3 regions of the Acetobacterium sp. MES1 genome follow, and region 1 is predicted to be linked to each of the others. Evidence: riboswitches for the same ligand, from Rfam matches in the RefSeq annotation. Region 1 holds a riboswitch; each other region holds the start of a gene.
The links. Region 1 has a riboswitch for cobalamin ahead of BI182_RS03405 (ABC transporter substrate-binding protein). Riboswitches for the same ligand answer to the same signal wherever they lie in the genome.
Positions count from the first base shown of each region.

Region 2: another riboswitch for cobalamin. It lies ahead of thiC (phosphomethylpyrimidine synthase ThiC); the one in region 1 lies ahead of BI182_RS03405 (ABC transporter substrate-binding protein).
Region 3: another riboswitch for cobalamin. It lies ahead of BI182_RS07065 (ECF transporter S component); the one in region 1 lies ahead of BI182_RS03405 (ABC transporter substrate-binding protein).

Region 1 is NZ_MJUY01000011.1:17,453-28,207, forward strand. It holds gene mtnA (S-methyl-5-thioribose-1-phosphate isomerase) at 1-44, shown strand, start outside; gene BI182_RS03375 (glycosyltransferase) at 63-794, shown strand; gene BI182_RS03380 (DegT/DnrJ/EryC1/StrS family aminotransferase) at 810-1,922, shown strand; gene BI182_RS03385 (NAD(P)/FAD-dependent oxidoreductase) at 1,924-3,063, shown strand; gene BI182_RS03390 (glycosyltransferase) at 3,056-4,024, shown strand; gene BI182_RS03395 (MJ1433 family protein) at 4,199-4,939, opposite strand; gene BI182_RS03400 (sugar phosphate isomerase/epimerase family protein) at 5,069-5,863, shown strand; cobalamin riboswitch at 5,869-6,061, shown strand; gene BI182_RS03405 (ABC transporter substrate-binding protein) at 6,168-7,124, shown strand; gene BI182_RS03410 (FecCD family ABC transporter permease) at 7,219-8,250, shown strand; gene BI182_RS03415 (heme ABC transporter ATP-binding protein) at 8,252-9,529, shown strand; gene BI182_RS03420 (cobyrinic acid a,c-diamide synthase CobB) at 9,609-10,755, shown strand, end outside.
Region 2 is NZ_MJUY01000025.1:13,314-24,068, reverse strand. It holds gene BI182_RS08545 (HlyC/CorC family transporter) at 1-527, shown strand, start outside; gene BI182_RS08540 (B12-binding domain-containing radical SAM protein) at 590-2,074, opposite strand; gene bzaD (B12 lower ligand biosynthesis radical SAM protein BzaD) at 2,071-3,399, opposite strand; gene BI182_RS08530 (class I SAM-dependent methyltransferase) at 3,425-4,489, opposite strand; gene cobT (nicotinate-nucleotide--dimethylbenzimidazole phosphoribosyltransferase) at 4,470-5,558, opposite strand; gene bzaB (B12 lower ligand biosynthesis ThiC-like protein BzaB) at 5,758-7,041, opposite strand; gene thiC (phosphomethylpyrimidine synthase ThiC) at 7,038-8,345, opposite strand; cobalamin riboswitch at 8,440-8,619, opposite strand; gene BI182_RS08510 (NfeD family protein) at 8,753-9,208, shown strand; gene BI182_RS08505 (SPFH domain-containing protein) at 9,223-10,164, shown strand; gene BI182_RS08500 (ABC transporter ATP-binding protein) at 10,273-10,755, shown strand, end outside.
Region 3 is NZ_MJUY01000017.1:31,066-41,820, reverse strand. It holds gene BI182_RS07090 (CCA tRNA nucleotidyltransferase) at 1-1,064, opposite strand, end outside; gene BI182_RS07085 (HDIG domain-containing metalloprotein) at 1,054-1,632, opposite strand; gene BI182_RS07080 (aminotransferase class IV) at 1,883-2,692, opposite strand; gene pabB (aminodeoxychorismate synthase component I) at 2,694-4,064, opposite strand; gene BI182_RS07070 (anthranilate synthase component II) at 4,058-4,645, opposite strand; cobalamin riboswitch at 4,900-5,068, shown strand; gene BI182_RS07065 (ECF transporter S component) at 5,184-5,717, shown strand; gene BI182_RS07060 (hypothetical protein) at 5,815-6,546, shown strand; gene BI182_RS07055 (FUSC family protein) at 6,661-7,272, opposite strand; gene BI182_RS07050 (prephenate dehydrogenase) at 7,448-8,341, opposite strand; gene aroF (3-deoxy-7-phosphoheptulonate synthase) at 8,341-9,351, opposite strand; gene BI182_RS07040 (O-acetylhomoserine aminocarboxypropyltransferase/cysteine synthase family protein) at 9,948-10,755, shown strand, end outside.

The DNA of each region.
Region 1 (10,755 bases):
TCTATCCGCCTTATGATCTAAATATTCCCAAGCTAAACGAATAAAAAGCTAAAGGATGACGTATGAAAGTAAATATATTATTTCCCGTTCTCGATGAAGAGCGGCGCTTGGAAAAAGGGATTTTAAAAACCCTGATATTCCTCAAAAAAAACAAGCTGTTTGATTATCAGCTGACTATCATCGATAACGGCTCCACCGATGCCACCGAGGCCATCAGCCGCCGTTTGTGTGAAAAGTATAAAGAAGTCGAATATCTAAAAACTCCGGAAAAAGGGGTTGGCGTGGCGCTGCGAACCGGTGCCGCTGCCAACAGCTGTGAAGTGATCGGCTATATGGACATCGATTTGTCCACCAGTATTGAGCACTTAAGAGAAGTGAAGGACATTTTTTCAAACCAGCCGGATGTAAAAATTATTAAGGGCTCCCGGCTGATGAAAAATTCGGCCGTGATGGGACGCAAGCCAACCCGGGAATTGACCTCCCGGGGGCTTAATAGCCTTTTGCACGTGGTGTTTAAAAATAAGTTTACCGATGCCCTCTGTGGCTTTGATTTTTACCGCAAAGACACCTTTGATCAGCTAATTGCCGCTTCCAGCCAGGACAATGGCTGGTTTTATTGCGTGGAGCTGTTGCTGCGGGCCGAGCGCCAGGGCATTGCCGTTTATGATATTCCGGTAATCTGGAAAGATGATTACGATACTAAGGTAAAGGTTGTTAAAACTGTGGTATCCTATCTCAAGCAGATCAAATTTTTAAAGTCAGAGTTTATCAAAGAAGATCGAACAAAAGGCTGACAGCAAGGAGTTAAGATGAAGGTACCAGCGAACAATTTACTTCGGCATTTCAACGAGCACCAAGCGGAATACGAAAACAAAGCCCTGGAAATTTTAAGAAGCGGCAGCTATGTGCTTGGGGATGAGGTAGCGCGCTTTGAAAAAGATTTTGCCAGTTATGTCGGCACCGATTACTGCGTCGGTCTGGGCAACTGCTTAGATGCCCTGTGGCTGTCGTTTCGGGTCTTGGGCATTGGCGCCGGTGATGAGGTCATCGTTCCGGCCAATACCTATATTGCCAGTGTCATGGGGATTACGATAAACAATGCCACCCCGGTTTTTGTCGAGCCGGACGCCTTTCATAGCATCGATGCGGACAAAATCGAAGAAAGAATTACCGACAAGACCAAAGCCATTCTGGTGGTGCACCTTTACGGCACCTGCTGCGAAATGGATAAGATCGTGGCGATTGCCAAAAAGCATAACCTTTATCTGGTAGAAGATTGCGCCCAGAGCCATGGCGCCACCTATCAGGGTCAGATGACCGGTTCTTTTGGGGATATCGGCTGTTTCAGTTTTTATCCATCCAAAAATCTTGGCGCATTTGGTGATGGTGGGGCGATTACCACCAACAGCCCGGAACTGGATCAGGCCTTTCGGATGTATCGGTTTTACGGCAGTGAGAAGCGCTATTATAATAAGGTGGTCGGCACCAATTCCCGGCTCGATGAACTTCAGGCCGGGCTGCTAAACGTTAAGCTTCGTTATCTGGACGCGCTTAATGCCGACCGCAACCGGGTTTGCATGACCTATCTTAACAAAATGAACAACCCTGTAATTGCGCTGCCAAAGCTGCGGGTCCAGGCTACCACAGTCTGGCATCAGTTTGTCGTGACCACGCCCTATCGGGATGAGCTGAAAGATTATCTGGAAACACAGGGCATTGGCAGTATTATTCACTACCCGATCCCACCCCATCTGTCGGAAGCCTATGCGTATTTAAAGATCGGCCCGGGCAGTCTGCCGATTACCGAAAAACTGGCCGACGAGGTTTTATCGCTGCCGCTTTTTTATGGGATGACCGACGCTGAGATTGATACGGTAGTGGCTGCCATCAATGCTTTTGTGCCCAAGGCATTGGAGCAATAAGATGACCGCAAACAAAAGCAAATGGGACAAGATCATTATCGGCGCCGGGCTTTACGGTCTTTATGCCGCCAAGCTCTGTGGCGAGCGGGGCGAGCGGGTGCTGGTGCTGGAATGGGAAAAATCCCCCTTTCAGCGGGCCACCTACATCAACCAGGCCCGGGTTCACATGGGCTATCATTATCCCCGGTCTTATGCCACGGCCATCAAATCAGCCCATTATTTCAACCGTTTTATCAAGGATTATGATTTCTGCATTCACAGTGCCTTTGATCAGGTTTACGCCACCAGCGACAGCTTCAGCTGGACCAACCGGGAACAGTTTGTCCAATTCTGTCAGGCCGCCGAGATTCTCTGTGAAGAATTAATGCCCGACAAGTATTTTAAAAAGGGCCTTTGTGACGGCGCCTACCTGACCAAGGAATATACCTATGACGCCGGGATTCTGGGGCAGTTTTTTGTCGATGCGCTGACCGGAATGAAAAATGTTGAAATCAACTATGGCGTCCGACTGCAGCAGATTGATAAGGGGCCAGACAGCTACGTCCTGACGCTGGAAAGCGGTGCCGCTTTAGAAACGGGCTTCCTGCTTAACGCCACCTATGGTTCCACCAATCAGATTCTTAGTCTGGCCGGTTATGAGCCCTTTAAAATTAAGTATGAGCTCTGTGAAATCATTCTCTGTAAACCCCAGGACAAACTCCGGGAGGTCGGCATTACGGTGATGGACGGGCCTTTTTTTTCGGTAATGCCCTTTGGCAAAAGCGGCTATCATTCCCTGACTTCAGTCACCTTTACCCCCCATGTTTCGTCCTTTGACAGCCTGCCGCAGTTTAACTGTCAAACAAAGAGCTGGGGATATTGCAGTCCCGAACAGCTGGGCAATTGCAACGATTGCGTTGCAAAGCCCCAATCCGCCTGGCCCTACATGTCCAATATGGCTGAGAAATATCTAAAGGCCGAGTACGGTTTTAGCTACGAGGGCTCACTCTATTCAATGAAGCCGATCTTAAAGGCTTCCGAGGTGGACGACTCCCGGCCGACGGTGATCCGCAAGGTCAGCGAAAAGCCAACCTTTGTCTCGGTATTATCGGGAAAAATAAACACGGTTTACGATTTGGATGAGGTACTAAAAAATGACTAGACAGCAAGAACAGAAGGTGACCGTTCGGGACAAAGAAAAGAACTTTGTTTCGGCGGTGATCTATATTTATAATGATGAAGAGCGAATCCGGGATTTTCTGGAAAAAATCAATGCGGTTTTAAGTGCCAATTTTGAAAACTACCAGATCATCTGCGTCAATGACGCTTCGGATGACAACAGCCTGGCAGTGATCCGGGAGATTGGCAAAAGCATCAAAGGTACCGTCATCAACGTCGTCAACATGAGCTTTTATCAGGGCGTTGAGCTGGCCATGAATGCCGGGATTGATCTGTCCATCGGTGATTTCGTCTTTGAATTTGATAACATGGTGATGGATTATGATGCCGAGCTGATGATGGATGTCTATTACCACAGCCTGACCGGTTTTGATATCGTCAATGCCGCCCCGAAAAAATGCGGCCGCAAGACCTCGCGACTGTTTTATGCAGTCTTTAACCGGTATTCCCGCAGCCCCCATCCCCTGCGAACCGAAAACTTTCGGGTGTTGTCACGCCGGGCGATTAACCGGGTCCATTCGATGAGCAAGACGATTCCCTACCGTAAGGCGGTTTACGCCAACTGTGGCTTAAAGATTGACACCATCGAGTACGACAATGACCGCTCCTGCACCAAGGGCTACGATAAGGAAACCCGCTATCAGCGCAAAGAAATGGCCGCCGATTCGCTGATTCTGTTTACCAACGTGGCTTACAAGATGACCCTGTTGGCAGCGGTCTTTATGATGGTGGCCACCTTTGGCATCGGCATCTATACTCTAGTCAGCTATGTTACCGAAGACGTGGTGTCCGGCTATACCTCAATGATGCTGGTCATCGTCTTTGGCTTTTTCGGCGTCTTTGTGATTCTGGCGGTGATCATCAAATACCTGTCAATGCTGATGGAGCTGGTTTTCAGCAAACAGAAATATACTATCGAGTCGGTGGAAACGATCAGCGAGTAAGATCAAAAAGCTATTTGTTGTCTCAAGATAACCCAGTACCGATAATTGTTACATCATGTTGTACGCATCGGAGCGGACATGGCATCGCCTGTCCGATTCCGCGGCGAACAACAGATTAACAATTGGTCGGTACGGTAGTTGAGCGATAACCCTAAAGGTTGAGAAGAACGTTGGTTATTGAATTTCGACTTCGGCCTGGGGATCAAAGGGATTGGTTCGGATCGAAAAAGAGTACAAAAACGGATAGGACTTGCGCTGGTGGTTCATATACAGCAGCCATTCCACCAGCAGCAGTTGGTAGGCCCGTTCAATATCGGTCATCAGGTGGCGGTAATCATTGTCATTAAGCGTTAGCAGGTTTTTGCGGCTGGACAGTTCCTGCTCAGCATGAGAAAGTGACATGATCAGGTCGGTAAAGGTTTCATGCTCAACCAGAAACGGGTTTTCCAGCAGTTTTAAAAAAAGCTCCCGGTGCGACGTTAAAAATTCGCTGAGATTCGTAAGGCAGGGCCCGGAAAAACTCAGATGATGGCGAACCCCCTTCAGATTCTTCAGGGCGTTTTTATAATCCCGGTTATCCCACTGCGGTTTGATCAGCAGAAATTCCCGAAAATCTGGGAGGTGTTGATCTTCCCGGGAAAAGAACTGCATCAGTTCGACACCAGCCTCGGAGAAGAAAACACTGAGCACCATGTTGACTTTTTTGAGCCGTTCTTTTTTGTCCTTATCTTCAATGACCTTATGAAAAATTACCGAAACCAGCAAGACTTCAATCGGTAAAAAGGCAATGTCGCCCAGCAGATACAAAAAGATATGATGGGAATCCTTGAAAATCAAAAAATGCGAATAGTAAAGAATGGCGGATAAGGCGATAAAGCCAATGCCGATCAGAATGCCTTTGTAATATTTTTTCATGAATACGCTCCAATTTTAGTATTAGAGATATTATAGCGCAGTTTTTAAAAGATGACCAGAGTGGCAATTTGAAGGGCATGGGTAAATATCAGCAAAAAACCTAAATTTATTTGAGAATGAGAGGCCATTATGAAGTATAGTATGTTTTCCTGGTTTGGCTATTTTATGAAATTTGAAGATCGCATCAAAATCATTGCCGATGCCGGTTTTGAAGAAGCGATGATTTCCTGGGAGGATGAGTTTGAGCCCTGGGCCTTGAAAAAAGAAGAATTCCCGGAGTTGGTTCGAAAAAACGGTTTGGGGATCACCAATATCCATGCCCCTTTTATCGGCTACAGCGACATCTGGACCGCCTCCCGGATGGAGATAAAACCCAAGTTAAAGATGTTCAAAGATTATCTCAAAGATTGCCAGGCTTTTGAAATCCCGGCGATGGTGATGCACACCAATGATCTCGATGAATTTGAGCCGGATCTCGATAAAGGCCTGGCCTTCTTCTCCGAGTTGGCTGATGCGGCCGAAAAATACGATGTTGATCTGGCGGTGGAAAATGTTTCCCGGCAGCATCTGCTTTGTTATCTGCTCGATCAGATTAATGCCCCCCGCTTTGGGATGTGCTATGACAGCTCCCACGATTTTCTGGAAGAACAGAACTGTGGCCGGATTCTAAAAAAGTATAGAGACCGGATTAAGGCCCTGCACCTGTCCGACAATGATTTTAAGGCTGACCGCCACTGGATTCCCGGCGAAGGCAGCATTCCCTTAGATCAGGTAATGGCCGAAATTCTGACCGTGCCAACGATTACGACCATTTCCTATGAGGTGCTGGCCAATGAAGACTGGCGGGAAAAGGAACCGCTTGATTTTGCCCGGGCGGTGCTTGAGAGTCTGGCCATAAATGATGAAAAACCACCGCAAAAATAATCAATTGAAAAGTTGCCGATTCTATGATACACTGCCACTAATATAAATAAAGAAGTGATGAGGAAAGAGGTGGAAGACCTCTACAGCCCCCGCTACTGTAATTGCCAACGAGATTTTTGTGCCACTGTCTTTAAGGATGGGAAGTGAGAATCAAGAATACGCATAAGTCAGGACACTCATAATCATTGATATTCTTCGGTGGGAAGAACAGGATTAAACCGTTTGTTTAGTATCCAGCCTCCACAGGAAGCTGGATTTATTTTTGCAAAAAAATGCAAAAAAATAAAGAAAAAGAAGGACGAAAATGAAAAAGAAAAGCATGCGAAATTGGTTGGTGATTCTTGCTGTGATTGCTTTAATGGTATCCTTTACCGGCTGTCAGCCAGGCAAAACGACAGCGGATGAATCAGGCGTCGAAACAAAAAGCGGCTCGACTACTTACCCGGTCACGGTAACCGATAATGCCGGTAATTCAGTGACCATTGAAAAAGAACCCCAGAAGATCGTCTCATTGTCTCCGGCAACAACCGAAATCCTGTTTGCCCTGGATCAGGGGGACAAGGTCGTCGGACGGACCAAATACTGTGATTACCCCGAAGCCGCTTTAGCCGTGACCGATATTGGTAGTTTTAACGCACCAACCCTGGAAAAAATTATTGAGTTGGCACCGGATATTGTGGTGGCCTCGGATTTTGTCTCCGATGATATCAAACAACAGTTGGAAGCCACTGGCGCCAAGGTAATTACCTTTAATGCTGCCAATATTGACGGCGTCCTGGCCAATATTGTTCAGGCTGGCGAGGTCACCAATGCCAACGACAAAGCGACTGAAATAGTTAAAAAAATGCAAGCTGACCGAGAAGCGTTAATCGAAAAGGCGAAGACTGCCAAAACCCAAAAGTCAGTTTTCTTTGATATCGGAAAATTCTATACCGCTGGTCCCGGGTCCACTTTGGATTCGATGCTGACCGATTTGAACGCCGTCAATATTGCCGCTGATGGAGCAGAACAATGGCCGCAGCTCAGCACCGAAGAAATCATTGCTGATAATCCGGATGTTTATATTTCGCTTTATACCAAACCGGAGGATGTTAAAGCCACCGCTGGTTTTGATAAGATCAATGCGATCATTAATGATCAACTGATCTACTTTGAATACCTGACCCCGGAAAGTGATATGATTCAGCGGCCCGGTCCCCGAATTATTGAGGGGATGGCCTTAATAGCCGAAAGCATTTATCCGGAAATATTTACCAAATAAGTTTGTCTGATGGGGCGAAGGCTGTTCGCCCCCTGGTTTTCTTAAGTAGAGAGACTCAGGGGGTGAACAGACAAAATGATTAGTGGGAGAATACATGAAGAATACCGTCAAGAAATATGGCATCATCCTGTCCATTGCCATGTGCATCATCATCATTTACGTCTGTACCTTATTGGGGGTGGCATCGATTTCTTTTTGGGATGCCAATAAAATTCTATTGGATCAGATTTTTCATATCGATCTGGGGATGGAAAATATCAGTGACGGGGCCATTGCGATTATCTGGAATGTCCGTCTGCCCCGGATTATTTTGGCCTTTATTACCGGTGGCGTGCTGGCTATCTGTGGCGCCGCCTACCAGGGCATTTTTAAAAACCCGATGGCCGACCCCTATATTTTAGGAGTGTCCTCCGGGGCGGCGCTGGGGGCGACGATTGGTATTGTCATGAATTTTTCCAGCAGTTTGTTCGGAATGAATGGTACGGCGATTTTAGCCTTTGTTGGTTCCTTTACCACGATTCTGGTGGTTTATAATATTTCCCGGGTTGGGCGCAAGGTACCGGTGGCGACATTGCTGCTCAGCGGGATTGCCATTGGTCAAACCATCAGTGCGATTATGTATCTACTGATGATTTTTAATCAGGAAGAGATGACCCAGATTATGTTCTGGATCATGGGCAGTTTAAACGGCAAGGGCTGGGATCAGGTTTTAACAGTCCTGCCCTATGTGCTGATTGGCGGGGTGATCATGCTGACTTCAGTGCGGGAGCTCGATATCATGCTCCTGGGCGAGGAAACCGCCACCCAGCTGGGCGTCGATACCGAACGGTTAAAAAAGAAAATTCTGATTACCTCGTCCCTGCTGACGGCGGCGGTGGTTTCGGTAACTGGGATCATCGGCTTTGTGGGACTGGTGGTGCCACATATTGTGCGGTTGGTAACCGGGCCCAAACACCGGGTACTCATTCCATTCTCATTGCTCTTTGGCGGGGCCTTTCTGATTCTTTGCGATACCCTGGCCCGAACGGTGGCCGGGCAGGAAATTCCCGTTGGGATTATCACCGCCGCCTTTGGCGGGCCTTTCTTTGTCTATCTGCTTAGAAAACGCAAGCAAGGAGGTGCCTGAGATGGAACGATTAATGCCAAAAGTCATGCTGGATTTTAAGGATGTGGTCTCCGGCTATGGTGAAAAAGATATTCTTAAGGGCTTTAACGCCACCATCTGCCAGGGTGAGTTTGTCGGCCTGATTGGTCCTAACGGCACCGGGAAGTCAACCCTGTTAAAATGTTTATCCGGTTTGTTGCCGGTGAAATCCGGGGTCATCACCCTGGAAGAAAAGGACAATACCCGCTATAGCCAACGGGAACGGGCCCAGATGATTGCAGTCGTGCCCCAGTCCTTTGATATCGACTATGATTTTACCGTTGAGGATATTGTTCTGATGGGACGAAACCCCTACTTAAGTTATCGGACCAGGGAAAGTCAGAATGACTACCACATTGTGACGGAGGCGATGCGGGCTACCAAGACCCTCCCGTTTAGAAAACGGCTTTACAATAATCTCAGCGGCGGGGAAAAGCAGCGTGTGATTATTGCCCGGGCGATTGCCCAGGAACCGGACATCATTCTGTTGGATGAACCCACCTCCGCCCTCGATATCCACCACCAGATTGAAGTGATGGAGCTGATTCGTGATCTTAATCTGAAAAAATCGATGACAGTGGTGGCCGTGCTGCATGATATTAATCTGGCGGCCCGTTACTGTAACCGCCTGATTTTAATGAAAGACGGCAAGGCGATTGTCGATGGCATCCCCAAAGATGTGATCACCGAGCCTAACCTTAAAAAAGTCTATGAGATGAAAATGTTTATCAAGGAGAACAAGCTGTTTGGAAAACCGGAAATTATTCCCCTGCGGGTGATTAAAGAATCGGAGGACTACCGCAGCTTGCGGATTCATGTGATCTGCGGCGGCAACAGGGCGTCCCAGGTGCTTGAAGAACTCGAAGCCATGGGTCATCAGCTCACCGCCGGGGTGGTCAACCAGGGCAGCGATGACTGGACTATCTGTGATGTACTGGGGATTCCGATGATTGAAGAAAGCCCCTTTACGGCCATCAGCAGTGAAAAACAGGTTAAAAACCTGGCCGTTATGGCTAAGAGCGACCTGATTCTGATTTCTGATCTGCCCTTTGGCCACGGCAACATTACAAATCTAAACGGTCTGGAAAAGCTACCGGGGGAGATATATTTCCACCGCAATTGTCTGAATAATGATTTTACCGAAGGTCAGCTGCAAAAGCGGCTGGAAGCGATCAAAAAGCACAAGACGGTTAATGAAATTGATGATCATCAGGAATTTATTGAAATAGTTAAAGCCTTGACGCTAATTGAAGATAAATAATTTCGTATTAAACGGTTTTTAGCGGTCGATCAGTGAATGCGAATAACGAGATATGTCATTGGAAAAAGGAGACACAATTATGAATTATTTTATGCTGGCCGGAGCCAGCAGTAACGTCGGCAAAACAACCGTCACCATGGGCATCATGGCGGCCTTCAAGAAACGGGGACTGAGGGTAAAGCCCTTCAAAACCGGGCCGGATTACATTGATCCGATGTTTCACCGCTTTGTAACCGGCGAGCCGTCCATTAATCTGGATACCTGGATGTTAGACGAAGAAACGATCCGGGGGTTATTCTCCCGTCGTCTGGCAGAAAACGATCTGGGTATCGTTGAAGGGGTGATGGGTCTTTATGACGGCCATAGTCTGGAATCGGATGTCGGCAGCAGCGCCTATCTGGCTAAAACCATTGATGCGCCGGTGATTCTGATCATCGATGGTCGGGGCATGGCCAAAAGTGCGGCGGCAATGGTTAAAGGCTATGTCGATTTTGATCCCGATACCAAAATTGCCGGGGTCATCATCAACCGGATCTCAACCGAATCCCATTATCTCTTATTAAAAGAAATGATAGAAGCCTATAACGATGTGACCTGTCTGGGGTATTTCCCCAACAATCCCGATATTGTTATGGACAGCCGTCATCTGGGGCTGGTGCCAGTGGAAGAGATTGCTGATTTCCGGGACAAGGTGGATATGGCCGGAGCATTGGCCGAAGCCCATATTGATCTCGATACCTTATGGAAAATCAGCCAGCACGATCAGGAGGTCAGGGCTTATGCCGATCCTTTTGCAGACTACGCCGTTAAATATCAGGGGTTGCGCATTGGTGTGCCCAAAGACCGGGCCTTTAATTTTTACTATGATGACAATTTTATGGCGCTTAAGCATGCCGGGGTGGAAGTGGTCGAATTCAGTCCATTAAATGATGCAAGTCTACCTGAATCACTCGACGGCCTATATATCGGCGGGGGCTTTCCGGAAATCTTCGGCGCCGAGCTGGCAGCCAACACCGCAATGATCGCCGATATCAAAAGTAAGCTGGAAGCAGGACTACCCTGCTATGCCGAGTGCGGCGGGCTGATGTATTTAACCAACTCGATGACCTTAAACAGCGGCGAAACCAATCCAGCAGTGGGCTTTTTCGAGGCCGATGCTCAGATGACCAAACGGCTGCAGCGGTTTGGCTATGTCAATATCGCCGCCTATCTGTGCGGCAAAACCA
Region 2 (10,755 bases), on a different contig from region 1:
AGATAATCGGTTTTATCAGTTATAAAGACTTTACCCATTACGTAGCCAATGGCAAAAGCAGTTTGGAGGAAATTATCAATCCGGTGGTTTTTATTACCCCAAACATGAAGATTTCCAAGCTATTAACCCTGCTTCAACAGAAAAAATGCCATATTGCAGTGGTGTCCGATGAATACGGCGGAACCGCCGGGATTGTTACCCTGGAAGATGTCATTGAGGAACTGGTGGGGGAAATCTGGGACGAACACGATGAGGTCATTGATGAATTTGTAAAAATTTCAGATCATGAGTACCGGATTCTAGGTAAAGCCAATCTGGGAAAAATGTTCGATCTGTTTGATATGGATGACGATTTTGATGTGATTACTGTTGGGGGGTGGATTGTTGAATTTCTCGATCGGGTTCCGGAGGTTGGTGAAAGTTTTGAGTTTGAAAATTTGGGCTTTACCATCACCCAGGCGGACGAACGGCATGTGATCGAAATTGTTGCAGTCAAACATGAGATTGTTGATGCTGAAGAAAAATAACCTTGTACAAAAATAAGAGAAATACGTCTGACAGACTAAAAGCTGTCAGGCGTATTTTCATGTCAGGCCATAATACCGTCAACCGTACCAATAAAGGTGTCCACATAGGTGTTGCGCTGATCAGTGCTGATTTGTTGATGCTTCAGCAGGCAAAGATAATCGTCAAAGGTTTGGATCAGCAGTTGATTGACCAGTCGGTATTTTTCGAGGATCACCGGGTCTTTTTTAACGCTCAATTCCCAGGTATCCTTCATATAAGAAAAGATATGATTGGTCATGTCCCGCATCATCCCGGCCAGCATTGCGACCTGGGGGTTTTGATAATCGGTATCTGCCTCATATGTGGAGTGCGGTGAAATATTGAGTCGCCCCTGCTCTTGCAGGGCTTTATAGGATGCGCTACCCTGCAGAATAATCATGTGATGATAGAGGACATTGACGCTAATTTCCAGTTTATCTAAAAGAGCGTTCCGTTTTAAAAAGTCGTAATTGACTTTCAGATCTTCCAGGGTCGAATCAGGCTCAAACATAATAAAACCGACGCTGGGTTCGATCCCGTATTTCCTGAGAATCCGCAGGGCGTTTTCATTATCGGCCACTGTGGTCAGCTTATTAAGTCGTTTAAGAGCTTCATCCCGACCACTTTCTAATCCGATGAGGATGTGCTTAAGACCGGCGTCCACCAAAGATTCGATGGTTTCCTCTTCGATATCGTCGGCTCGGGCTTCAATGCCAAAGTGGATCTGGCGTTCTTTTAAGAGACGGGCCAGTTTCAGGACCCGCTCTTTACCGGCATGACCGGGGCCGTAAAAGTTGGGATCCATAAAGTAGAAGTAGCGGATATCCGTTTCTTTCATCACCGCATCAATTTCGGCAATGATATTTTCCGGGCTTCGTCCCCGCCATTTCCTTTTAATATCACCATAGTAGGGGTTGATGTAACAGAATGTACAGCCGCCGTAACAGCCGCGACTACCGGAGATATTGACCTCACCAAACGAATAGGAACCCTTGCTGCGCAGCGGAAAGGGCAATGAATCCACATCCATAACGACCTCACCGCGGGTCGCGACAATGCTGTTATCAGTGCGCTTGGCAATTCCCGCATCAGGGACGGTCGGAAATTCTTCAACAAGTTTTAAAAAAGTCAGCTCGGTCTCGCCCAACAGAGCGGCATCAATGGCGGGGCAGCGGTTCAAGATTTCCTCATAGGCAAAGGTGGGGTAAAATCCATAAACACAGACATAGGCAATCCCGTAGCTTTGTTTGACGTGTTCGATAAATTGATACAGGGTCTGATTGTCCTTCCAGTGATACACCAGATGAATCCCTAAAATCGTCGGCGGTTGGGCCGCAATTTGTGCTTCAATGGCCGGATAATCCAGCTGTTCCAGATAAGCGTCCACAATGGTTATTGGAATGTTGTTGGCAGCCAGCATGCCACCGATGTAGCCGGTGTTAAGACAGGCGGACAGGGGGGCATTGGCGATATCGTTACAGCGATCAGCGCTGATGGAACGGGGATGCTCGAGTAGAATGACGTTCATGAGGTGACCTCCTGCCACATAAAGATATTTTTTTTAGTGTGATAGATTTCCAGTTCATACCGAGCCCGGTCGTAGGGCGCCGGGTTATAATAAGTCGGGTAGAGCAGATCGGTTTCAGGGGTGATCACGCCATGCTCCAGCGCCTGTTGTTCGACCCTGGTGCCCGGTAAAATCCGGATATTATTAAGGACGATCGTGCCCAGGGTTTTGGAAGCGTGATGGATTTTATAAATCGCATCAATAAGTTCCTTGGCTTCTTGCTGGGTGGCGGCGGTATCCCCGGGCGTATTGACCAGAAAGTGATAAACGGTAACCACGCCGCTGGCCGCCAGAACCTGAGCGGTGTCGAGGATATCCTGGACCTTCATATTTTTATCCAGCGCATCCAGTGCAGTCTGGCTGAGGCCATCGGGGGACAGTGAAAAACATTCACAGCCGGATTGGGTATAGAGCGCAACGTTTTCCTCGGTTAACAGGTTCTCCCGGAAAAAGCCGCTCCAGTTGATCGGGAGACCCCGCCGGATAATTTCGGCACAGATCGAATCGAGATGATCAACAGGAATATTAACCACCGAATCGGTGAAGTGAATTCGGGTGACACCGTAGGTTTCATAAAGAAATTGAATTTCGTCAACCACCGCTTCCGGGGTGCGGCAGCGCATTTTTGTTCCTTGCAGCAGCGGATAGGAACAATAGCCGCAGCAAAAACAGCAGCCCCGTTTGGTTTCCACGCCGATGCTTTCGACATATTTATTGACAGTGAGGTAGGGTCGGGGATCCAGCAGATCGCGGTTAGGCATGATATAGTCACGCATATCATAATCGCCGACTGGTGGGACAATGATCACCGCTTCTTTTTCTCGATAGCAAAGTCCTGGTAGCCGGGGCGGATCGTTAAGGTTATTAAGTAATGGGACGATGATGTTCTCGGCCTCGCCGGTGACGCCGAAATCTATTTCCGGATATTCGTTCATCAGCCGATCCGGGAACAACGAAAAGCCAGTACCGCCAACTAAGATTCTGGTCTTTGGGGCGTAGCGTTTAATCACCGCCAGAGTTACGGCAAAGCTGGGAATCAGCGATGAGGTTTTATTACCCAGAGGATCGATGTTACGCAGCGAAAGACAGATCACATCCGGCTGTACGAGATCCAGCTGCTGCCGCAGATCCCCATAGGGATCGAGGGCCATATTCATGTCAAAAAGCGCTAGCGTGTGATCGGTGCAGCGTTCAACCTGGGAGGCTAAAACGACGATTCCAATCGGATAAACCCGCTCGATATCGATGCCCTCCATTGAAAGGGCCTGGATGAAAAGTATTTTCATGATTTCTCCTTGGTTTGATTAGCAGTTAATTGGTATCCTGTTGAAAGCAAAGGCGATCCAGTGCCGACTGAGATCGGGCGGCAAAGATCAGGGCGGTGTCGGTGGTCAGGGGCATCAGCGGCGAGGTGACCAAATCGTGCTTTTCCAGTTCAATAGTCACCCAGGCTCCGGAAAAAACCTTGCCATTGTAGGTGTTTAAAAACATATTGATATCGCTCAGATGAGCTTTGACGGGGTGATGTTCATTAAAAAAATCATGGATCAGGATGATGCCGTCATCGCTTAAATGGCTGGCTGCAGTTTTTAAGACCCGTTCATTTTCCGCTTCAGCGTAGGCATGAACAATATTTGAAAGAATGATCAGCTGATATTTTTGAGTTAGCCCCCATTCCGGCTCCAGAATATTGGCGGGATGATAGCAGACCCGGTCAGAGAAAGTGGTGACCTCAACAATTTTTTGGGTCTGGGGCAGCATCTGTTTGATATCTAACAGGGTTGCGTTGGTGTCCGGGAAAGCTTTTAAAAAGGCCAGCGCCATGGCCCCGGAGCCGGTCCCGACATCGAGAATAGCACCACTAAGTTCTCTAAAAAAGGCAGTGCAGTCACGGGCTTTAAGCTTGGCGACATTGTCCATGGCCCGGATATAGTTGGCCCGGCGTCGGTTCAATTCCGTCTCGCTGATATCTTCCGGTAAAAAATTAACCCGGCCGCCAGCAGACAGCGAGGCTTTGAGGGTATTCCAGTCATCGCGCAGGTTTTTTCGCCACAGGATTGAGTCGCCCTGATAAAGCGGACTCTCTTTTAGTAGATATTCTTTGGTTATCAATTGGTTATAGTAAATGTTCTGGTGTTGTCCCAGCAAGCCAAGGCTTATTAAAAGAGCCAGGTACCGTTCCAGGGCGCTTTCGTTGGCGCCCAGCGCTGAGGCGAGCTCAGCGAGACTGGCACCCCGGATTCCGAAGTCATCGATGGTCTCAAAAAGATCCATCTCCAGCGCCGTGAACAGGGAATCGGAAACCCAGTAGGCCGTGGCCAGGTCTTCCAGATACTGACCGCCGTTGGTTTTAGGATCATAGCCCTTCATGACCATTGGTTACTCCGGCATCGGCAAAGGTTAAGACATCACTAATCACCCGGGCGGAAGATTCCACCAGATGCATGGCGACCGCTGCTCCGGTGCCTTCTCCCAGGCGGAAATTAAGGTTAAGCAGCGGTCTGAGCCCAAGGGCCTGCCACATCAGCTGATGTCCCGGTTCTTCACTCTGATGGGAGGGGATCATGTAATCCAGCGCCTGGGGACAGAGGGCCTTGGCAATCAACGCGCCGGCAGTGGAAATAAAGCCGTCCACCAGGACTGGTACCTGTTTGAAGGCGGCGCCCAGAATTACGCCGGCAATCCCGGCGATCTCGAAGCCGCCGACCTTGGCGAGGACATCGATGGGGTCGGTTTTGTCGGGTTGATGGCGGTTAATCGATTCCCGGATTACTTTGATCTTATTAATCAGAGCGGCGTTATCAATTCCAGTTCCCCGGCCGGTGACGGATGAAACCGGATACTCGGCCATGACGGCCAGGATTGCAGCGCTGGGTGTGGTGTTGCCAATCCCCATATCGCCGGTGGCCAAAAGGTTAATCCCCTGCTCTTCAATGACCTGAGTAGCCACGTTGATTCCGGCTTCCAGAGCAGCAATGGCCTGTTCCCGGGTCATTGCCGGTTCGCAGTAAAAGTTCCTGGTGCCATGGGCGATTTTGCAGTCGATGATGGCGCCTTGCTTAACCAGCTCGGGCATATCCACGGCGACGCCCATATCGACAACAATCACTTCAGCCCCGGCGGCTTTGGCCAGAACATTAATGCCAGCGCCGCCTTTGACAAAGTTTTCTACCATCTGAGGGGTGACTTCCTGGGGAAAGGCGGAAACGCCTTCAGCCACGACGCCGTGGTCCCCGGCCATGGTGATGACCATTTTTTTATCGACGTTGGGGCGGATGGTGCGTTGGATGCCAGCCAGTTGTTCAGCGACGACCAGCAGCTGACCGAGACTCCAGGGTGGAATGGCCAATTGTTCAATATGATCCCGGGCCGCCTGCCGCCACTTGGGATCGGCTGGTTCGGTGTTATCGATGACGTGTTTTAAGGTATATTTGGTTTCGATCATGGTACTTATCCCTTCTCTATGGTATTAATTATAATGCACAGCGTTTCGGGAGGTCACGGACCTCCCCTACGGTCTGATGATTTAGATCGGGTGCTGTTTTTAGTCCGATAAAAAATAATGAAACATCTATTTTAGAAACGTAGTGATTTGGCAGTTCGTAGGGGCGAACCGTGTTCGCCCGCATCATTTAATCAATAATTTAAGCCAGTCCGAAAAACTCCGCGGCCACATCGGCCGGACATTTACTGTCTCCGCAGACGGCACAGCCATGGGAGGGCGTCTGGGCCGCCAGGGCAGCAATCAGATTGGCCTGGTTAATGGCGTTTTTGACCTGTTCTTCCTGATTGCGGGCAACCCGGGACCGGGACATTGCCAGATCGCGGTTCCAGGCCGCGCCGCCACGCTTTAAGACATTAGCGGCATTAGCAGCGATCCGGGTGGTTTCGACACCGATACGGACATCGTCTTCATTGGGCAGACCCAGATGTTCGGCTGGAGTCAGATAACAAAGGAAGTCGGCCCCATGCATACCAGCAAAGGCCCCACCGATGGCACCGGATATATTATCATAACCGGGAGCAACATCGGTGGCCAGGAAGCCCAAAATATAATAGGGCACCTCAAAGCAAAGTCGTTTTTGCAGCAACATGGCTGAGGGTATATGGTTTAGGGGCACATGGCCGGGGCCTTCCACCATCACCTGAACGCCAGCTGCCAGGGCCCGTTTGGTTAGTTCGCCAGCAACCATCAAGCCACGTAGGTGGGCTTGATCGAGGGAGTCGGCGTTGGCGCCGGGTCGGATGGCATCGCCGATGCTTAAAACTGTATCGGTGGCTTTAAGAATTTCCAGCAACCGGTCAAACTGTTCATAGAGGGGGTTTTCTTTATCATTATGGAACATCCAGCCGGTCAGCAGCGAGCCGCCCCGACTGCAGATATCGGCCACCCGGCCAGTTTTCTTTAATATTTTGAGAAGATCCATATTTAGAGCCGAGTGGACAGCCATAAAATCCATACCGGCTTGACACTGCTTTTCGACCACGGAAAAAAGATCATCGGCCGTCATATTGACCATCAAGCCCCGTTTATCAGCCGCTTCTTTGGCCGCCTGATACACCGGCACACAGCCAGCGGCGATATTGGAATTACTTAAACTCAAGGTCCGCATCGTATCGATATCGGCACCCATACTTAAATCCATAAAGCCATGGGCACCGGCGGCTTCAATGATTTTTAGCTTTTTGACTTCCATTTCCATGTCATCGCGGTCACCGGAGGTGCCCATCAGACCGTTAACTTTGACGTCCAGTCCGCCGCCGATGCCGCAGATTTTAGAACGGTTGCGCAATTTATTTTTAGGAATGACAATCCGGCCAGCGGCTACTCCCGCCCGGATAAATTCCGGGGTGAAGCCTTCGCTAATCGCCACCATTTCCATTTCTTCGGTAATTTTACCCGCCCGGGCTTTTAACATTTGGGTCATCGTTCGTTCCTCACTTCCTGGTTTTCGTCTCGTAAATACTTGCCGATAATTTTCATGGCACAGAAGTCGCCGCACATGCTGCACTCGGAGGCGAAGTTGGTGCTGCGATCTTTCCAGACTTTTGTGGCAGTTTCGGTATCGATGGCCAGTTCCATCTGTCGGCCCCAGTTGAGTTCCCGCCGGGCGTGGGACATTTCCAGATCCCAGGCAATCGCCGCCGGATGACCTTTGCCGACATCACCGGCATGGGCGGCAATGCGGCTGGCCATCACGCCCAGATAGACATCTTCGGCACTGGGCATACCGATGTGTTCGGCCGGGGTCACATAGCAGAGAAAGTCCGCGCCATAATAGGCGGCAATCGCTCCGCCAATGGCACCAGTGACATGATCCATCCCGGCCCCGGAATCAGTGGGCAGACAACCAAAGACAAAGTAGGGTGCACCACCGCATAATTGTTTTTGTAATTGGACAGTCGTTTGAATCTGATCCAGCGGCACGTGGCCAGGACCTTTAACCATCACCTGAACGCCAGCCGCCCGGGCCTTTTTAACCAGGCCGCCGAGGATCACCAATTCATGAACCTGAGCGCCATCCAGTGAATCAGCGATACAGCCGGGACGCATGCCGTCGGCAAAACTCAGGACGACATCATATTTTTTACAGATTTCCAGGACCCGGTCATATTGGGTAAAGAAAGGATTTTCACAGTGGTTGTGAATCATCCAGCCGATCAGATGGGAGCCTCCATAACTTACCAGGGGATCAATCCGGCCTTCTTCTTTGGCGCGGTTGATCACGTCCATGGTGGTGCCGCAGTGCAGGGCTAAAAAGCTGACACCATCAGCAGCCTGTTTTTCCATCATCGCAAACATGTCGTCGGCGGTCATATCTAAAGCGGTACCATATTTTTCCTGAGCCATGGCCAAGGTTTGATACAGGGGCAGGGTACCGACTGGCCGATCCACTGTAGCTAAGACTTTTTCACGCATTGCATCGATTGGGCCCCGGACACTTAAGTCCATCAGGGTATCGGCCTTGGCCTTAACGGCCTGGTCAATTTTAGCCATTTCACTGGCGATGGTGTCGTCAACTTCATACATCCCGACGCTGGCTGAGACCTTGGTAAACAGTCCTTTACCGACTGCCACCGGGTTGATATTGGGGCGGGCGCTTTTAAGAATAACGATTTCGCCAGCGGCCACTCCCTGGCGAATCAGCTCGGGATCGAGTCCTTCTTTTTCGGCCACATAAATCATTTCGGCGGTGATTTCACCCGCCCGTGCTTTTTCCAGAATTGTCATTGTTTCCTCCTGAATGATTGTTGGTATTTTAGAAAAAAAAAAAGCCCACAGCATTTATAAAAAAAATAACCGCCATGAACTTTACCTTCGTTCATTCAGGATCGATCATAGGCAGGTCTCCTGACTTGGGGTTTTAGCGCTACGCCACACCTTCCCATTAAAAAACAGTGGTCTTTGTGGTTTGCTCCGCCCTTACAGTGATGGGTTCGTTCAGGACTCTCACCTGATTCCCTATTCTCCTTATTGCTAAGGCACCATATGCTCGCTTTTCGATTTACTTGTTTTTGATTATACAACCTAAAAAATAAATGTGCAAGAAAAAAATTAAAAAAATGATTTGGACAGTTGAGATAAAAAAAGAATCAAACTATGTTATAATAAATCAAATGAATGAGGGAGGTGAGAGGATGAATCTTGTTTTTATCTGGTTGATTTTGTTTATCGTTTTTCTGGTAGCTGAACTGGTTACAGCTGGGGCGTTGGTTTCAATCTGGTTTTGTGTGGGCTCTTTGGTGGCTTTAGTTGCTGCCTATTTTGGCGCGGCTTTCTGGGTGCAGATGATCGTTTTTTTTGTCGTTTCCATTGGTTTATTATTGGGTACAAAGCCGTTTTTAAAGAAACATCTGGATCCCAAAAAAATGGCGACCAATGCCGATCGGATCCTTAAAAACCGGGGCATTGTTGAAGAAGAAATCAATAACCTCAAAGGTCAGGGGGCGGTCAAAATAGACGGGAAGTCCTGGTCAGCCCGGAATGTCGATGGTGAGGCTGTTATTCCGATTGGTGCTGAAGTGACTGTTGTGGGAATCGAAGGCGTTAAGGCCATGGTTCGGGCGGCTGAGAAAGAAACTATTTCAAAATAAAAGGAGGAAAAAACATGTATGGGCTCATTATTTTAGGTGTCATCTTTATCATTTTTATTGTTGTGATTATTGTCAATGCCAAGATTGTTCCTCAGGCCAATGCCTATGTAGTCGAACGGCTGGGAGCTTATCATTCTACCTGGGAAACCGGTTTTCATATTGCGATACCAATTATTGACCGGATCTCCAAACGAATCAGTTTAAAAGAGCGGGTAGCCGATTTTCCACCACAACCGGTTATCACCAAAGATAACGTCACAATGCAAATTGACACGGTTATATATTTGCAGGTAACCGATCCCAAATTTTATATGTATGGGGTGGATAATCCCATGAAGGCGATTGAAAACTTAACGGCTACGACCCTTCGTAATATCATCGGGGATATGGAGCTTGATGCAACGCTCACCTCCCGAGATGTCATTAATACCAAGATGCGGGTGATTCTCGATGAAGCCACCGATCCCTGGGGGATTAAAATCAATCGGGTGGAGCTTAAAAATATTATGCCACCAGAAGCGATCCAAAATGCGATGGAACGGCAGATGAAGGCCGAGCGGGAACGACGTGAAAAAATTCTTCAGGCCGAAGGGGAAAAAGCCAGCGCCATTCTGGTGGCAGAAGGTGAAAAATCTGCGGCAATTTTGCAGGCAGAAGGTTTGAAAGCGGCCGCTATTTTAAGCGCTGAAGCAGACCGGGAAGCCCAGATCAGACGGGCAGAAGGGGAAGCCGAAGCGATTATCACGGTTCAGGAAGCTGTTGCCAATGGGGTTAAAATGTTAAACGCTGCTGATCCAATCCAGTCGGTGATTGCGCTGAAGAGCTTATCAACCTTTGAAAAGGTAGCTGATGGCAAAGCCACCAAGATCATTATACCATCTGAAATTCAGAGCTTGGCCGGTCTGGCCACATCCCTCAGTGAAATTATGAAGGATCAGGCTAAAGTCAGTCAATAGAGTAATTTATAAACAACCATGAATGGGCAATTGGGAAATGGCTAGTCGTTTCTCAATTGCCCTAAGTTTTTAAATACATCAATTAAGAAAGAAGGAATATTTTTGGAAATCACAAATACGCAACTCATCAAACGTTTTATACCCTATTATCAAAAATACAAGTGGATTCTGTTGTTGGATTTATTTTGCGCGACCCTAACGACCGTTTGCGATCTGGTATTGCCGTTAATTGTTCGGTTCATTACCAACACCGCCATCAATGATCTGGCCAGTCTGACCGTGGAGATTATCTTGAAACTGGGACTATTATATCTGGCGTTGCGGCTCATCGATGCGGTAGCCAATTATTTTATGGCCGATATCGGTCATGTGATGGGGGCAAGGATCGAAACTGATATGCGTCGGGATCTTTTTTCCCATCTGCAGAAGTTATCTTTTTCGTTTTACAGTGATACGAAAATCGGCCAGCTGATGTCCCGAATGACCTCGGATCTTTTTGACGTCACCGAATTTGCCCATCATTGTCCGGAGGAGTTTTTTATTGCCGCGCTAAAAATTGGGATTTCATTTGCGATTCTGAGTTCCGTCAAT
Region 3 (10,755 bases), on a different contig from region 1:
CCCCGCTTAATTGCAATCAGATCCCGAAACAGGGGCTCCGACAAGCGGTTCAGCCACCGCTTGACACTCTTTTTATCAGACTCAATCAGGGTATCGTGGTATTTTATCAGCAGACAGACCGAATCAATAATACTTTTACGGATCCGCAGAGCAGTTAATCGTTCCCGGGCCATCGCTTCCGATACCTTGCTATGACCTTTAAAATGACCAACACCAGCTTCATCCCGGGTAAAGGTTGCGGGTTTTCCCAGATCGTGAAACAACATCGCCCAGCGCAACCGGGGCACCGGCGCCAGCGTTTCCATGGCCACCGCCGTATGGGTCAGGACATCATAGCAGTGGTGGGGATTCATCTGATCAAAGTTTTTAGCTGGCAACAGCTCCGGGATCACCACCCCCAGTACGGTGGTTTCGGCCAGGATGATCGCTTTGGCATTTTTTCCACAGATCAGTTTATCCAGTTCAGCGGCAATCCGCTCCGCCGAAATATAACAAAGTTGTCCACAATTCTGCCGGATTGCTATGCCGGTTTCCGTTTCCAGGGTAAAGCCCAGAACTGCGGCAAAACGCAGGCCCCGCAGAATCCGCAGGGCGTCTTCGGCCATTCTCTTGTGCGGATCGCCAACACAGCGGATCATTTTATTCTTAATATCCTGACTGCCCGCAAACAGATCGATCAAACCTTTTTTAGGATGATAGGCCATCGCATTGATGGTAAAATCCCGCCGGGCCAGGTCATCGGCCAGATTTCGGGTAAATGCTACCGTATCCGGACGGCGATTATCCGAATAATCACCTTCAGTCCGATGGGTGGTTATTTCAATCGCCATCCCTTCAATCATGACGGTTACGGTACCGTGGCGGATGCCGGTTTCAACGACCCGATGGTCAGAAAAACAGGCGATAATTTCATCTGGGGTGGCGTCGGTGGTCATATCAAAGTCCGTCGGCGGGGTGCCCAGCAGAAAATCCCGGACACAGCCGCCCACCAGATATCCACAGAATCCACAGCTTTCCAGTTGTTTAAAGGCCTTTTCTACCGCAACCGGGAGATTAAGCTTCATTACTTCCCAGGCCGATCTCATCGGCCACGGCCCGCATACCCAGAATCGTTTCCTGCATCAGCTCGTCCAGCGAATAACCGGCCATTTCGGCGCCTTTGGTAACCACCTCACGATTAACCCCGGCGGCAAAACTGGCAGTTTTAAATTTCTTTTTCACCGATTTCAGTTCCAGATCATTAACGCTTTTGGATGGCCGCATATAGGCACAGGCAGTAATCAGTCCGGCCAGCTCATCGGTTGCATAGAGAATTTTTTCCATCTGGTGGGTGGGCTCAACGTCAGCGCAAAGACCAAAGCCATGGCTGACCACACTATTGATAAAAGCGCGCTCGTAATCGTTGGCTTCCAGAATTTCGACCACCTTAACACAGTGCTGATCGGGGTACTTTTCATAATCCAGATCATGCAGCAGTCCAACAATGCCCCAGTAGTCCGGATCTTCCCCTTCCAGCCGGGCAAAATGTTCCATCACCCCTGAAACTGCCAGGCCATGATTAACCAGTGATTCACTTTCATTGTATTCTTTTAATAATGCCAGTGCTTTTTCACGATCCAATTGTGTACTCATTTTATCACCTCATGCTTCTTAAAATTAATTGGCCGCTTGCCATTTTGCAATGCCAAAACAACCATTGCCTTGGTTTTACTATTTACTTCGCTTATTAAAGGTATTTTAACACAGTTTTCGTCCAATCGACAAAAGCTGGCACAAATTATTAGGCTTTTTTCATCAGCAAAAAGCCCTGCCACGAATTTTTCTCTCCATGGCAAGGCTGGTGTTTAATTTTGTTAATTAATCATTCAAACTCTACAACTTCTCAACACTGCCCCCAGGCTTGTTGAAATAACCCATCGATCCGGGCCGTCAGAGTTTCCGGGCCAACCCCGTAACATCGTTTATCGAGCTGCTTCACCGGCATGATTTCCATCAGCGAATTGGTGATAAAAACTTCATCCGCTGCCAGCAAGCAATCCCTGCTGTAATACCCTTCGGCAATCGGGATCTGGTTGGTATTTAGCAACTCGATCACCCGGTTTCTGACAATCCCGGCCAGCAGTCCGCAATCTCTTGCCGGGGTGTAGACGGTTCCGTTTTTAATTAAAAAGATATTGGTCATACAGCCCTCAGCCAGATAGCCCTGGGTGTTATAAAAAACCGCTTCGCTAAAGCCCAGGGCTTTGGCTTCATTTAAAATCAGCAGATTCTCCAGATAATTGTTGGACTTAATGCTCACCAGCCGGGATTTTTCATTGCGGATGGTATCAGCGGTGCAAATTTTTACACCCTGCTCAAACATCCGACGGTCATAATGGTTTTCCCGGGCCGTGATCAGCAGGTTATCCGCTTTTACGCCCTTACTGAGAGTAACCCTTAGGCCACCCCGAATCATCGCATTTTTGTCAATAATCTGCTGACACTCGCTTCGGATCTGATCAGGATTAATGGTCAACTTCAGGCCCAACACCAGGGCACTCTGTTTGAACCGTTCCATGTGATCCTCAAAGAAAACCAGCCTGCCCTGGGCTACGTTGATGGTTTCAAACACCCCATAGCCATAAAGAAAGCCCTGATCCAGCGGCATCTGCGGTTTTTTTGAAATTTCCCCGTTATAACTGACGTAGTCCATTTTAATACCGTTTCAATGCATCCATCAGGGCACGACCCTTATCGAAGGTTTCCTGATACTCGGACTCGTTGTCGGAATCCCAGACGATTCCGCCGCCGACCTGAAAATAGCCTTTGCCATCCTTACAGACAATCGTGCGGATGACGATGTTCAGATCCAGATCACCGTTAAAACCAATATAGCCAATCGAACCGGTATAAATGTTTCGCTGGGTCGGCTCCAATTCATCAATAATCTCCATCGCCCGAATCTTTGGTGCCCCGGTAATTGAACCACCAGGGAAGGTCGCCTTGACACAGTCAATGGCATCCAATTCGTCCTTCAGTTCGGCCGTCACTGTGGAGACCAGGTGAAAAACGGTCTGATATTCTTCCAGCTTAAACAATTCCGGTACCTTGACGGTGCCGGTTTTGGCAATTTTACCGAGATCATTCCGTTCCAGATCGACAATCATCAATAGCTCGGCTTTGTCCTTTTCACTGTTGACCAGGGTCTCACGATTGGCCGCATCTTCTTCCGGGGTTTTGCCCCGGGGCATGGTGCCCTTGATCGGTCGGGTTTCAATGTTTTTTCCCTGAACCAGAATAAAACGCTCCGGCGAACTGGAGACAATCTGACCGACCCCAAAATCAATATAGCTGGCAAAGGGAGCCGGGTTGATTTTTCTAAGTTCACTGTATAATTCCAATGGGCTTAACTGTAAATCAGCATTAAAGCGCTGAGTCAGATTGGTCTGGTAAATATCTCCAGCTAAAATATATTCATGCACCGCATCCAGGGCTTTTAGATATTCCGGTTTGGTAAAATTACCCCGGAATTCCAGATTTTCATTGATTTTAAAGTCCGAACGAATGGCGACCTTGGGATCACCGGCAAATCGAGCGGCTAAGCGGCTGACAATATCGGCTTCGTTTTCTTCAATCCCCAGAGCCGCCGCATAGGTTTTTTCTTCTTTATGATCGATAATCACAATGCCATCGTAAAAGCCCATAAAACAATCCGGGACATTAACATCATCCACTGCCGTCCGGGGGAAGGCTTCCAGATGATGACAAAGATCATAGCCAAAATACCCGCCCGCCCCGCCAATAAACGGAAACGGCGATGAATAATCCATTTTATACTGTTTTAATAGTTTTTGCAGTTCATCAAAAGGATCGCCAGTAACCGTTTTCGTCTCCGTCTTGGTTTTAATGGTGATGTCATTATCCTTGCTGGTAAAGACCAGCAGCGGATCCCCGCCGATAAATGAATAACGTCCCAAGCTGTCCGGGTCTCTCCCGCTGTCGAGGAAGAAACTGTAGGGCTCATCCTTAAATAAAAGATAGCTTTCAAAACTTGTTAGGTCGGTTTTTATTTCTTGTATTAGCATCGCACACCATTTTCTTTTGTCGCTTGAAAAAAGTTATCCAGTAATTCCATGCCCATTTCGGTGAGAATCGCTTCAGGATGAAACTGCACCCCTTCGATATGATAATCCTTATGGCGCATCCCCATAATCTCATTTTGATCGGTTCTGGCGGTAATCTCAAAAAAATCGGGAATATCCCGGTTTTCCACCACCAGAGAATGGTAGCGCGTCACCTTCAGGGGATTATTAAGACCGTCAAAGACTCCGACATTGTCATGGGCAATGGCATGAACCTTGCCATGCACTGGCTCCAGCGCTTTGGTAATCGTACAGCCAAAGGCCTGACCAATGATCTGATGTCCCAGACAAATTCCCAGAATCGGGATTTGTCCCTTAAAACGGTGAACCACATCCAGACAGATGCCGGATTCGTTGGGCGTACATGGCCCCGGTGATAAAACAATCATCGACGGTGCCATCGCAGCAATCTCGTCGAGAGTGATCTTATCATTTCTTTTTACGATCACCGTTTCATTGAGTCCCTCCAGATACTGGACTAAATTATAGGTGAAAGAATCATAGTTGTCGATCATTAGAATCAATTTTTATACCTCATAGTATTAATCATTTTGAGCTGTATTGTATCATACTCCAAGGGTTTTAGACAATGAATTATAGCTGGAATATTTGGCGATAATTTTCGGTTGGTCCGGTTTTTTCGGGTTTGATTTACACCAGAATTTACCCCCAATCCTGGAATTCTTCATTCCCGCTTTGCTTTTTTGCTTGTATTGATTATTAGTCCCGGTCAATTTTAATTTGACAAGCCAATCCCGGATATGCTATTATGCTTCCATGTAAATAAAGCTTTTTTGGTGCCTTGTAAAAGGAGAATAGGGAAACAGGTTAAAATCCTGTAGGGACCCACCACTGTATCGTTGGAGCACTTGTCATCACCACCTCACGGGAAGGGACAAGATGCGATGAAACGGACTCAGGAGACCTGCCAAAAATGATTCCATTTGGACGACGGTAAAGTTCACATCTGTATTGGATGTGGGCTTTTTTGTTTGGCACCGGAATCGGTTCGTCTTTTCTTTGGCCATCAAATGCTTTATAATAAAAATCAAGGAGTTCGTTATGAAAATCAACACCCGACAATTAGTTTTTATGGCACTTTTAATTGCCCTTTCTTTTGTAGGCGCCCAGTTAAAAGTTTTTGGCACCATTGCCTTTGATTCACTACCGGCTTTTTTAGGCACCCTGCTGATGGGCCCTGTGGCGGGCGCAATTATTGCGATTATTGGTCATCTTTTAACCGCCCTTACCTCGGGATTCCCGATGACCCTACCGGTTCACCTGGCCATTGGCCTGGGAATGGGGTTAATCATGGTAGCCACCTGGTATACTTATGTTTTTGTTAAAAAGGCCAGTAGCGAAATTGTCGCTCTGATTGTCAGCGTTATCGTTGCCGCCGTCTGTAACGGCCCGATCCTTTTGTTACTGTGTTCGCCGCTACTGATTCCAATGTTAACCTGGCCTGGAGTTATCGCAATGATGTTTCCCCTGGCGCTGGTCGGCGGCATCAACGCTCTGATTGCCGCTCTGATCTTTAAAGCCTTACCACTGTCAGTTAAAAATCAGGTCGCTTCGGTAACCTCAACCCAGGTTTAACTGGCTAGTGTTTACCCTACTGCCGCTATTACCAAATGACTCACCAAGCCCAGGACACTTTCACTATTAGCAAACCAATCCCCCAAAGGAGGATCTGATGAAAACTTATCAATATCGTGACCTGTCGGTCCTTGAGCTTCCCGATACCCTCCTGGTCACGGCCTGTGACAGCAGTGGTGGTGTCGGAGAGAAGCCCGGGGACGAATTGTGTGTTCCTACAAAATATATTTCGATTTTTGCCGCCCGGGTCTGTCTTTTTGAGCTGCTATCCTGCGGCACCGAGATTATCAGTCTTTCCAACACCATCGTCGGTGAAATGGAGCCCACTGGCGCTGCCCTGATCCAGGGAATTAAGGAAGAACTGGCGCGGGCTGGCATCGGGGAACTACCCATTAACGGTTCAACTGAAGAAAATTTCAAAACCTGTATGACCGGCTTTGGCATTTTTGTTGTGGGCATCGCCAAGCGATTACGAATCACCCCCTCTGCACCCGGGGATTTAGTGATCTGCATTGGCAAACCCAAATTCGGGGCCGCTCTTGTTCTCGAAGGTGATCCGGAAATCGCCGATTATCAGGATCTTAAAACCTTAACCGAAAATCCCGCTGTTAATGAGATTGTCCCCTGCGGCTCCAAGGGAATTTTATACGAAGCCACCAATCTTGCCGCCATTCATCAGTACCAATTTGAAGCGATGCCCAATAATCTGAATGTAGTGGATTCTGCCGGTCCGGCCACCACCGTAATTGCCAGTATCAAACCTTTTGCCTTACCCGAACTGGCGGCGGTCTTCAACGCAAAACTGACGGTAATCGGTCATCTTAAATAATTTTTTTTACTAAAAAAAGACCACCTGGTATTCGGGTGGTCTCTTTTTTAAGGGGAGGGGTAATTATATTTTAGTTTGTCCAGACGTCACAAAAATCCAGAATAAACGTAAAACCTATGGTTTGAATAGCATATACAAAAAACTTGATACTTTAAACTTCTGATGGTCATTACCCGGTTTTTCTGCCTCGGTGACCAGCTCTTTTTCTGTTTCTGATCCCTCATCAGCTGACTTTTCGTCGCATTCCGGAACCTTGATAAAACGATTGATTAAAAACGCCACAATGATCCCAAATGCTGTTTCCAGCAGCCTTAACATTGCCAGCATGTAGCTGCCAGCGTCCTGGGGATAGGTGGTCATGACACTGAGAAACATCACACAGGTAATAACAATGGCACCTGCTTTATGAAAATTATTACATAGATAGATCAGTAACATAATACCCAGCGGAATAATAGCCACATAGGCAAATTCATAAGGAATTAAGTTAGCGGCAAAAATGCCCAGCAGTCCCGCTGCTCCACCAAAGATGGTTCCCAATATCCGATTCCAACCAGTTTCGATGGAATTTTCAATGCTCGGCCCCATGGTAAGCACCGCTGCAATTGCAGCAAACAGTGGATTAAACTCCGGTCCCATTATTGCAAATACCACCACACAGATGAATACTGCCAGCACCGTTTTTATGTTTCTCATACCAAGGGATGGCAGATGACATAATTTCATGATCTTTTTGCTCCAATTATTTATTTAACTTTTACCCTCTTCGTTTTGTTCCCACTAAAAATTATGATTTCAAATGTTTCTTTACCTAGAGTATACTCCCATATTCAATTAAGTCAATAGCGTAATCATTTTCAGGCTGATGTAATAGTTTTCACAGCGCATCTCTTAAGCAAACTCACAGATTTTTTAAGCTTTTCGCCGCCCGAATCTCCCCCATGGCAATGCGTTTTTCCCGAACTGATTGAAGTCGATCAATCAATTCTTCCTTTTCATCCAAACGGATCATGTCTTTCATGGCAGCCAGGCTGGTCTCAAATTTCTCAATCTGATCAAGCAAATTTTTACGGTTGCACATAAACAATTCCGTCCACATGGGGGCATTGATCATGGCAATCCGGGTCAGATCACCAAAGCTGCCGCCCTCAAAATCAGTAATCGACAGATCATCCTCACAATCAACCAGGGCCGCCGCAATCACATGGCAAAGCTGGGAGGTGAAGGCTATTTTCTGGTCGTGAATTTCGGTGGTGGTTTCAACAATATGATTAAAACCCAGATCCGTAACAATGTCCCGGATCAACCCAATATTCTCCGGCTGATTGGAGGGTAAGGGGGTCAAAATATAATTCCGGTTCTTAAAGATCCGATCATCGGCCCCGCCGAAGCCTTCTTTTTCACTGCCCGCCATCGGGTGTCCGGGAATATAATCGATATCTTTGCGCAACAGATTGCCGAGGTTTTTAAAGACCACTTCTTTGACCCCGATAATATCCGTGACAATCGCCCCCGGCTTGAAGTCTTCCATGTACAGGGCTAAAAAAGCCAGGGTGTCCATTGGGGTCAGGCAGATAAACACCAGATCGCATTGGGGCAGCATTTTTTGAAGCCCCGCTGAGTCCCAGACCCCTTGATCAATCACGCCCTGATCCAAGGCCTTTTTAATCACCGACGGGTTTAAATCATAAGCCCAGATTTCTCGGGGCCCCTGCTTCCTGAGTCCCATGGCCAAAGCCCCACCCATCAGACCCAGGCCGATAAAGCCAACGATGGAATCTTCACGTTTTTTCATTACATCACCTTGTTCTCAAATTCGGCGTATTTTTTGACCGTGATCATAATTTTATGGAATTGTTCCGGGGTAATCGACTGTTCGCCGTCACACAGGGCTTCTTCCGGATTGTTATGAACCTCAATCATCACCCCATCGGCACCGGCAGCGATGGCGGCCTTGGTCAATGCTTCAACCGTCCAGGACAGCCCGGTGGCATGACTGGGGTCAATAATAATCGGTAAGTGACTCTTTTGCTTGAGCACCGGAATACAGCTGATGTCCAGGGTATTTCGGGTGGCGGTTTCAAAGGTGCGAATGCCCCGTTCACAGAGAATGACCTTATCATTGCCCTCCTTCATGATGTATTCAGCCGACATCAGGAATTCCTGCATCGTCGATGACATCCCCCGTTTAAGCAGGATCGGCTTGTCAATTTTTCCCAATTCCCGGAGCAAATCAAAATTCTGCATGTTTCTGGCACCTACCTGAATAATATCGACATCTTCAAAAGCTTGCAAATGCTCCAGCGACATCAGTTCGCTAACAATTGGCAATCCGGTTTCTTTTCTGGCGATCTTAAGTAACTCTAGCCCTTCATATCCCAACCCCTGAAACGCATAGGGTGATGTTCGTGGCTTGAAAGCTCCGCCCCGCAGAAAAGTAGCTCCGGAAGCTTTGACACTTCTGGCAATCGCTACAACCTGTTCTTCGCTCTCCACCGAACAGGGGCCAGCCATCACACTGATTGTCCCTTCACCGATTTTTCGGCCCTTAACGTTAATGATGGTGTCATCGGGATGAAAGAGACGATTGGCTTTCTTATAGGGTTCCTGAACTCTGAGTACATTTTCTACAATACGGTTTGAACGGATTTTTTCCACATCTGCCAAGGTTGTATCCCCTACTATTCCTAGAATGGTGTGATCCACACCTTTTGAGTAATGAATGTTTAACCCCTGTGTTTCAATCATCTTGATTAACCTCTGAATATCTTCTTCTTTGGTGTTGGGTTTAACAACTATTATCATTTTCTTCCTCCATTAATTTACGAACTGATCACTTGGCCCCATTTTTATCTTCTGTGCACCGAAGACCACCAGAAAGCGCCTTTCTGATTTCTGGTGATTCGCAGTCAGCGTCCAAATTGCCAGCATGATCTTTGGCCTTTGACTTGCGAAAAAAAAGGAGACTTCCTAAGAAGCCTCCTAAAAATCAACTTTTACTCAATACACCGGTATCGCTAAAAATTTCTCATGGGTTGGGATTCTCAAAGGAACTTAATTGATTGTACGCAAAATAACCAAAGCTAAAAAACCAATAGCTTTGGGTGTTAACGTAATAATATTCATTTAAGTTTCTTCTTAACTCTGCCATGATATTCCTCTCAGGACACCTTACAACAAAGAAAATGAACTTTTCCACAACCTTGTTGACCTGTAACGTGTATTTTGGTTTATTATAGACCTAATTTTTATCAATGTCAAATAAATAGTGATTAAAAACGTGTTAATTTTTCATTCTTTGCTTTACATATTGACAAGATCTGGTTATTTATGTTATATTGCTTATAATTCCTACTGGAATGATATGTAATTTATTAATAATGATATAAGGAGATACGATTATGAAGGATACCCGAAAATTTGAAACGCTCCAACTCCATGGCGGTCAAAGCCCTGATCCCACCACCCATGCGGTGGCGGTTCCCATTTATCAGACCACCTCTTATGTTTTTGACAACAGCGAACACGCCCAAAGGCTATTTGGCCTGGAAGAACCGGGCAATATCTATACCCGGATTATGAATCCCACCACCAGTGTGCTAGAAGAACGGATGGCGCTTTTAGAAGGCGGCGTCGGTGCCCTGGCCTTTGCTTCCGGCTCGGCAGCCATTACTGCCACCATTCTCAATATCGCCGGTAGCGGAGATGAACTGGTGGCCGCATCCACCCTTTATGGTGGTACCTATAATCTCTTAAGCGCCACCCTGCCCCGGCTCGGTATTACAACAACCTTTGTTAACCCGGATGACCCTGAGAATTTCCGCACTGCCATCAATGAAAATACCAAGGCCATCTATATCGAATCACTGGGGAATCCGGCTATTAATATTGTTGATGTCAAAGCCGTGGCCCAAATCGCCCACGATAACGGGTTGCCACTGATTGTTGACAACACCTTTGCCACCCCCTACTTATTTAGGCCACTGGATTTTGGTGCCGACATCGTAGTTTATTCGGCTACCAAATTTATCGGCGGACACGGCACCACCATCGGCGGCATCATCGTTGACGGCGGCAGTTTTGACTGGGCTGGCAGCGGCCGCTTCCCGCTGTTTACCACCCCCGATGCCAGCTATCACGGCATTACCTACGCCACCGACATTGGTGCCGCGGCCTTTATTGTCAAAGCCCGGGTTCAGTTGCTCCGGG